DNA from 2 places in the Ligilactobacillus sp. LYQ139 genome. Region 2 is predicted to be linked to the other one. Evidence: predicted binding sites of a transcription regulator. Region 2 holds the regulator's gene; the other holds the start of a gene.
What was found. The regulator HrcA, encoded in region 2, represses chaperone genes, less so after heat shock. The targets are predictions, from matches to a motif close to TTAGCACTCNNNNNNNNNGAGTGCTAA.

Region 1: the regulator HrcA is predicted to act here: its motif matches at 2,267-2,293, upstream of groES (co-chaperone GroES).

What each region holds. Positions count from the first base shown of each region.
Region 1 is NZ_JBJFZW010000006.1:61,699-66,134, forward strand. It holds gene groL (chaperonin GroEL) at 272-1,906, opposite strand; gene groES (co-chaperone GroES) at 1,958-2,242, opposite strand; gene gap (type I glyceraldehyde-3-phosphate dehydrogenase) at 2,427-3,452, opposite strand; gene ACI3E1_RS06420 (DMT family transporter) at 3,454-4,371, opposite strand.
Region 2 is NZ_JBJFZW010000001.1:180,170-184,605, reverse strand. It holds gene truB (tRNA pseudouridine(55) synthase TruB) at 1-228, shown strand, start outside; gene ribF (riboflavin biosynthesis protein RibF) at 237-1,187, shown strand; gene hrcA (heat-inducible transcriptional repressor HrcA) at 1,283-2,317, shown strand; gene grpE (nucleotide exchange factor GrpE) at 2,333-2,935, shown strand; gene dnaK (molecular chaperone DnaK) at 2,960-4,436, shown strand, end outside.

The DNA.
Region 1 (4,436 bases), on a different contig from region 2:
TGTTATCTATAAAGCGTGCGTTCTATTCCGTTTCTACCTTCATAAGAAATAACTTCCGTAGTAAAAACATTCGTCACCCTAATAATTGCCCACACTCTTCTAGGGATTAACCAGGAACAGTTAACTTTCACGGTTTGCTGCTAACAGTAACTACTCCTTTTATTTAATTTCATAAAGTAACCTAATATAAATAAAAAGGGATGGATCCAACTTTGAATCCATCCCTTCATTAACTTTAACATTAGTATTGGTGAAATCACGCTCACGCAGATTACATCATTCCGCCCATTCCACCAGCAGCTGGGTTAGCAGCGCCTGCAGCAGCGTTATCTTCCTTTTCAGGCTTGTCAGCAACAACCGCTTCCGTCGTGAGTAACAGCGCTGAAACACTAGCTGCGTTCTGCAATGCTGAACGGGTTACCTTTGTCGGGTCAACAACCCCGGCAGCAACCATATCAACCCATTCGCCGGTTGCAGCGTTAAACCCAACACCTGGCTTTTGCTCCTTCAACTTCTCAACGATAACAGAGCCTTCTAAACCAGCGTTTTCAGCAATCTGCCGTACCGGTTCTTCAAGGGCGCGCTTAACGATGTTAACCCCTGTCTGAACGTCGCCGTTTTCCTTGATGGCAGCCACCTTGTCAATCACGTTAACAAGTGCCGTTCCACCTCCAGGAACAAAACCTTCTTCAACGGCAGCCCGCGTGGCGTTTAAAGCATCCTCAATCCGGTACTTCCGTTCCTTCAGTTCAGTCTCGGTTGCAGCGCCAACCTTAATTACAGCAACCCCACCAGCTAACTTAGCTAGCCGTTCTTGGAGCTTCTCCTTATCAAAATCAGATGATGCTTTCCCAATCTGCTTCCGAATTTGGTCAACCCGTTCGTCGATGGCATCCTTAGCACCAGCGCCCTCAACGATCGTCGTGTTTTCCTTCGTAACGGTTACCTTACCAGCTGAACCCAACTGATCAAGCGTAACGTCCTTCAATTGAAGCCCAAGGTCATCCGTAATAACCGTTGCTCCCGTCAGAATAGCGATATCTTCTAACATTGCCTTCCGCCGATCACCAAAGCCAGGTGCTTTAACAGCAACGGCCTTAAACGTCCCCCGAATGTTATTCAAAACAAGTGTCGGAAGTGCTTCACCGTCAACATCATCAGCAATGATTAATAACGACCGTCCCTGCTGAACAATCTGCTGCAACAGATCCATAATCTCCTGGATGTTTGAAATCTTCTTGTCCGTAATTAAAATGTACGGGTTGTCCAGATCTGCTTCCATCTTGTCGTTATCCGTTACCATGTACTGTGATAGGTAACCACGATCAAACTGCATTCCTTCAACAACGTCGAGGGTGGTGTCAATCCCCTTTGACTCTTCGATGGTAATAACCCCGTCCTTACCAACCTTTTCCATGGCGTTCGAGATTAATTCCCCAACCTTTTCGTTAGCGGCCGAAATTGAAGCAACCTGCGCAATATCACTCTTTGATTCAACCTTGTGAGACTGTTCATGTAGCGCCTTAACAGCAACATCCGTTGCTTCTTCGATTCCCTTCCGAATTCCGACAGGGTTAGCACCAGCCGTAACGTTCTTCATCCCGGCGTTTACAATTGCCTGTGTCAAAACCGTTGCAGTTGTCGTTCCGTCACCGGCAATGTCGTTGGTCTTTGAAGCAACTTCAGCCACAAGTTTAGCACCCATATTTTCGAAGTGGTCTTCCAATTCAATCGCCTTAGCAATTGTTACCCCGTCGTTCGTGATTGTTGGAGAACCATAGGACTGTTCTAGCACAACGTTCCGCCCCTTTGGCCCGATCGTTGACTTAACCGTGTCAGCTAGTTTGTCAACCCCAGCTAACATCTTCTTACGTGCATCTTCTGCAAACTTAACTTCCTTAGCCATTGTCATATCACCTCATGTGTTAGATTTTAAGTTCATCATCACCGCTGACAATTAGTCAACGATGGCCATTAAGTCCTTTTCGTGGACAACTAAGTATGATTCACCATCATGCTTAACTTCGGTTCCAGCGTACTTGTCAAAGAGAACCGTATCACCCTCCTTAACTTTCGGTGCAACCGTCGTGCCGTTTTCAAGGGTCACCCCTTCACCAACAGCAACCACCTTCGCGGTCTGCGGCTTTTCCTTGGCATTGCTTGCCAAAACGATGCCCCCAACCGTTTGCTCTTTTTCTTCTTCTACTTTTAAGATTACGCGATCTCCTAATGGCTTAAGCACAAGCTATCCCTCCAAATGATTTATTTAGCACTCATCATTGGTAAGTGCTAACCTACAATTCATATACTACACACTTTTACCATGAAGTGCAAGCTTTTTTATCACTCTTCACGAGAGAGTGCTAATTAGCTTTTAAACGTAAAGCAGGGGCTACGTTTCCATAACCCCTGCTAATTAAAGAAGACTAATTATTTGCTTTAGTTAGATTAGCGAGAACTCCAAGCGTCCGGATCATTTGGCAAACAAACCCGTATTCGTTGTCGTACCACGATACCGTCTTAACCAATTGTAAATCGTTAACCGTGGTCACTTCTGTTTGGGTTGGATCAAAAATACCGCCAAACGTCGTACCAATCACATCTGAAGATACAATCTCATCATCGTTAAAACCAAATGATGGGTTGTCAACGGTATGTTTTCTTAATGTCTCATTAATTTCATCAGCCGTCACTTTTTTATTTAGAACAGTAACCAACTCAGTAATTGACCCATCAACTACTGGCACCCGCTGCGCGTGTCCTTTCAATCGTCCAGCTAATTCTGGAATGACCCGTCCAATTGCCTTCGCCGCCCCCGTTGAATGCGGCACGGTATTCTCTGCTGCAGCCCGCGCTGACCGCGGATTATTATTGGGCCCATCCTGTAATTTTTGGGATGCCGTGTAAGCATGCACGGTTGTCATTGTTCCCAACTTGATTCCAAAGTCCTGATTCAAGAAGTACGCCAACGGCGCCAAACTATTAGTAGTGCATGATCCAGCTGAAATAATTGTATCTGATTCATTCAAAATATTATGATTAACGTTGTATACAACTGTCTTAACATCTCCCGCTGGAGCAGAGATCAATACTTTTTTTGCCCCAGCTTTTAAATGGGCCTGCGCTTTAATTTCAGAAGTATAGAATCCAGAGCATTCTAAAACAATTTCAACGCCATCCTGGTTAACCCACGGAATTTTAGCTGCATCAGGGTAAGCATAGACGCTCACTCGCTTACCATTAATAAACAATGCCTTCTCATCAGCGTTAATTTCAACGTTATTTAAACACCCGTGAATCGTATCGTACTTGAGTAACTTAGCCAACTGTTGCGGTGAAGTTAAATCGTTAATTGCAACAACCTCGACGTTGTTCATATCCGAAGTAATTAACCGGCGCAATGCTAACCGGCCAATTCGCCCAAAGCCATTAATCCCAATCTTTACTGTCATATTATCCTTCCTCCTCTAAATAATTCTTAGCTTCTGCCTTTCTTCTGTTACACAAATTATTAACGATTAATGCAACAATCGTAAGCAAGCATCCAATCAATTCAAATGAAGAAATATGGTAGCCTCCTAGCACGCTGATAATAAACGACGTCACGGGAACGAGGTTCATAAACAAAATTCCATTGATTGAACCGACTATCCTATTTCCAAAGTTCCAAGCAAACACAGCAACCACACCCGCTAGGACAACCATATAAACTAACGCACCACTTACTCCTTGAATTTGATGAATCGTTGGTAGGCGAAGCCACCCAACTGACGTTGCTAATGCGATAATAACTACTACCGAAATCATCCCATAGATAGTGGTTAAAGCAGAATATCTCAAAATTGACCATTTGCTAAAATCAGCCCCGCCAGCAGTATAAATTACCCAACACAAGGCACCTAACAAAATCAATCCTGCAGCAATCAGCGTATTACTTCCCCGCAATAACGACCCAATATTCCCCTTCGTTACAACCATAAATACACCGATTGCTGCTACAACCATTGCAACTAACGAAAAAATTGGTGGTTTTACCCGGTGCCACACCCATGCAACAATGACTCCAAGTAATGGTTGAATTGCCATCATCACAGATGCAATAACTGATCCAGAAGGTCCTGCAAGTTTTTGACCTAAAAATACTAAAAAACTAAATCCCGCAAACGCCGCTGTTCCCAACAGCCATAATTTAATGCCATGTTTTTCCGGCTTAAACGCTTTTGGCCCTTCAATAACTAACAGTAAACCCGCAAAAATAACGGCTACAGAACCATACCGTAAAAGTGTAAAGTAAAATGGATCCAATATCCGCAGCGCTGGCTCCATAATTGGAAACATCCCGCCCCACGCTAACACAGCAATCAAGCACATCAACAGTCCCGCACTTTTTGATTTCAACTCCTAATCACCCTTATTAAATTTCTAATTGAAAATAA
Region 2 (4,436 bases):
CTAGTTTCTGTGGATCACGCTCTGCGTACCCTTCCGCACCACCAGTTAACCACCAGCGAGTGGCGGCGGGTGCAAAATGGCGGTTTTCTTCCGGAAAGCCAGGTAACCACAGGGCAACCGGTTCCCCACGTTGTTTTACAAACCGGGCTGCGCGTCCGGGCGGTCTACTGTTATAATGAAAAGCAGCACCGGTACCAGCCGGAGCGGATGATTGATTTAAGTGAGTAGGTGATGGAATGGAGACGGTGGAGATTACGAGTGTGACGGACGTCACCCGGACTGCCGGTGCGCCGGTAGTGCTTGCACTCGGTTTCTTTGATGGTGTTCATCGGGGCCACCAGCGGGTGATTGAAGCGGCTAAGAAGGAAGCTACCCGGCGGCATGTTCGGTTAGGCGTGGTGACGTTTGATCGGTATCCGAAATTAACGTTTCAGGGTATGCGGTGGCACCCCTTCCGGTACCTGACATCACCTGCGCAAAAAGCTGCCCACTTTGCCGCCTTGGGGGCTGACGTAGAGTACATTCTTACGTTTGATGAAACCCTCGCGGAGATGGCTCCGCAGGATTTTGTCGACCGTTACATTGTGGGGCTGAATGCAGTGGCAGTGGTTGCCGGGGAGGATTATACGTTTGGAAATCCTCGCGTGGCTAATATGCGTACCCTTCCACAGTACGCGCAGGGCCGGTTTGATGTTTTACCAGTATCCCATCTCCTTCAGGATAACGACAAAATTAGCTCCACCCGGATTCGAAAAGCAATTGATGGTGGGAATGTGCAGTTGGCAAACCGGTTATTGGGGTATCCGTACGAAACGAACGGGTACGTTGTTCACGGGTTTGCCCGGGGGCGACGTCTGGGCTTTCCAACGTTAAACATCGCGGATGGGAACAACTTGCGCCTTCCAGCGATTGGGGTGTATGCCGTGCGGGTGAATGTGCAGGGAACCTGGTATAACGGGATGGCTTCGTTGGGACGAAACGAAACGTTTGGTGACCATAATGACGTGGTTCTTGAGATTAATCTGTTCGACTTTGACCAGATGGTTTACGGTCAGTTCGTGAGGGTGCAGTGGTTTGACTTTATTCGGAGGCAGCGGAAGTTTGCGTCTGCTGGTGAGCTGGTTACTCAGCTAAAGCAGGACCGGCAAACGATTCAAACGTGGTTTGCCCAGCAGAAGAAAAATTAAGCCAGAATATTGACGAATGCCAATCAATTTTGTATATTATAGGTGACTTAGCACTTAGCAATTATGAGTGCTAAGTGCTAAAAGAGGTGATTGTGGTGTTAACGGAACGTCAACTGTTAATTCTTGAGACGATCATAAAGGATTATACGGATGTCGGGCAACCAATTGGTTCAAAAACGTTGCAGGAGCAATTACCAGTCCATGTGAGTTCAGCAACAATCCGCAATGAAATGGCGGCGTTGGAGAAGAAGGGGCTAATTCGTAAGGAACATTCCAGTTCCGGACGGGTGCCCTCGATTAAGGGTTACCGGTACTACGTCGATAATATTTTAACGCCAGCTCAGGTTGACCAGCAGGCTCTCGCGGATATTCGTTCGTCCTTTCAGGGGGACTTTTCAAAGGTTGACGAAATTGTGGCGACGTCCGCCAACATTTTGTCAGACCTGACAAACTACACGACAATTACCCTGAAGCCGGAAGTGGAGGATGTCCTCTTAGAGGGATTCCGGATGGTTCCGTTGGGTAGTCAGCAGGTGATGGCAATCCTTGTTGCCAGTGACGGGACGGTTGAAAGTAAATTGTTCCAATTGCCTGCGGGCGTGACGGGTGACCAGGTTGAACCCGTGATGCGCATGATTAACGATCAGCTTGTTGGGGTACCGCTCCGGCAGATTCCGGCCAAGTTGACTGCCAACCTTGGCTTGATTGCCAAGTATTTCAAGCAGCCTGCCGGGATGGTTGATGTTGTGAGCGATATTCTGCAAAAGATTGCGCACGAGCAGTACTTTGTTGGTGGTAAGATGAACGTTTTCAACTTTGCTAACGATGGTGATTTGAATGAAGCCAAATCGCTGTATACGTTGATGGAGCGGGCACCGGAGTTATCTGACATTGTTGATCCCCAGGACAAGGATATCACCGTCAAAATCGGTGATGAGATGACGAACCAATTATTGCTGAATTATAGTGTGGTTTCAGCAACTTACAATGTTGACGATTACGGAAAGGGAATGATTGCTATTCTCGGACCGACCAACATGCCGTATTCCAAGGTAATTGGTCTCTTAGGAGCGCTCCGGCAGGAATTAACGCGTAAGATGTTGAACTACTACCATAATTTTGACGAGTAGAAAAGGGGTGTTGACGTGGCAGCGGATAAGGAAAAAGCAAGCCAAGCAGCTACAACCGCTAAGAAAAAGGTTCAGGGTTCTAAGCACGATTCCCAAAAAGATGCAGCCGCTAAGAAGGTTGCTGCCCAAAAGAAGCCAACGGCAAAGGATCAGTTGAAGGCAGTGCAAAAACAGGTTGCTCAGCTTACCAAGGAAAAGGATGAGCTGGAAGATAAGTACCTGCGGGCTGAAGCGGAAATGGCCAACATGCAAACGCGCTACAAAAAGGAGCAAGAGCAGCTGTTAAAGTATCAGAGCCAACGGCTAGCAACTGCTGTTCTGCCGGTAATTGATAACTTAAACCGGGCCCTTGAGATTGAGGTGGATGATGAAGCATCTAAGAACCTCAAACAGGGAGTTGAGATGGTGGTGAAGGATCTAAACAAGGCTTTTACCGATAACGAGATTACAAAGATTGAATCTCTTGGGAAAAAGTTTGATCCAACGCTCCACCAGGCAGTCAAAAGTGTTCCGGTTGAGGACGGCCAGGAACCCGAAACAATTGTCGAAGTGTTCCAGGACGGTTACATGTTAAAGGATCGTGTTTTACGACCGGCCATGGTTGTTGTTGCACAGTAATTTAAGAAAAAAGAGGTAAGGTAGATGTCAAAGATTATTGGAATTGACCTTGGGACAACGAACTCAGCAGTTGCTGTCCTTGAAGGTAAGGATGCAAAGATTATTACCAATCCTGAAGGAAACCGGACAACGCCGTCCGTTGTTTCCTTTAAGAACGGGGAAACACAGGTTGGCCAGGTCGCAAAGAACCAGGCGATTACTAACCCGAATACCGTTTCGTCAATCAAGCGGCACATGGGAGAAACCGACTACAAGGTTGACATTGATGGTAAGAAGTATACCCCGCAGGAAATTTCAGCCATGATTCTTCAGTACATCAAGGACTACGCGGAATCATACTTGGGGGAAGACGTGACACAAGCCGTTATTACGGTACCGGCTTACTTTAACGATTCTCAGCGGCAGGCTACAAAGGATGCCGGCAAGATTGCTGGGTTAAAGGTTGAGCGGATTGTCAACGAACCAACGGCTGCGGCATTAGCCTACGGGCTTGATAAGCTGGATAAGGACGAAAAGATCCTTGTGTTCGACCTTGGAGGGGGAACGTTTGACGTTTCCATCCTAGAACTCGGCGATGGGGTCTTTGAAGTGCTCTCCACGAACGGGGATACCCACCTTGGAGGGGATGACTTTGATAACAAGATCATCGATTGGATGGTCGCCAACTTCAAGGAAGAACATGGGGTTGACCTATCCCAGGATAAGGTTACGCTGCAACGGATGAAGGAAGCTGCCGAAAAGGCGAAGAAGGACTTATCCGGAATGTCTGAGACGCAGATTTCACTGCCGTTTATCGCTTCTGGTGAAAACGGTCCGCTGCACCTGGACATGACGTTAACGCGGGCAAAGTTCAACGAACTGACCGCCGACCTGATTGATCGGACGAAGGTTCCAGTCCGGAACGCCTTGAAGGATGCCGGCTTAACGAACAGTGACATTGACGAAGTCATTCTGGTAGGGGGTTCTACGCGGATTCCGGCCGTCAAGGAAGCCGTTGAAAAGGAAACCGGTCACAAGCCAAACGAGTCAGTTAACCCGGACGAAGCGGTTGCTTTAGGGGCTGCCATTCAGGGGGGCGTGATTACCGGAGACGTGAAGGACGTTGTTTTACTTGACGTTACACCACTGTCCCTTGGAATTGAGACCATGGGGGGTGTCTTCACCAAGTTAATCGACCGGAACACGACGATTCCAACCAGCAAGAGTCAGGTCTTTTCAACCGCGGCTGATAATCAGCCGGCCGTTGACATTCACGTGCTGCAAGGTGAACGCCCGATGGCTGCAGACAACAAGACGCTTGGGCGTTTCCAGTTGACGGACATTCCGCCAGCACCGCGTGGCGTTCCGCAAATTGAGGTTAAGTTTGATATTGACAAGAACGGAATCGTTAACGTTTCAGCTAAGGACCTTGGAACTAACAAGGAACAGAAGATTACCATCAAGAGTTCATCAGGTCTTTCCGACGATGAAATCGACCGGATGGTAAAGGAAGCTAAGGAAA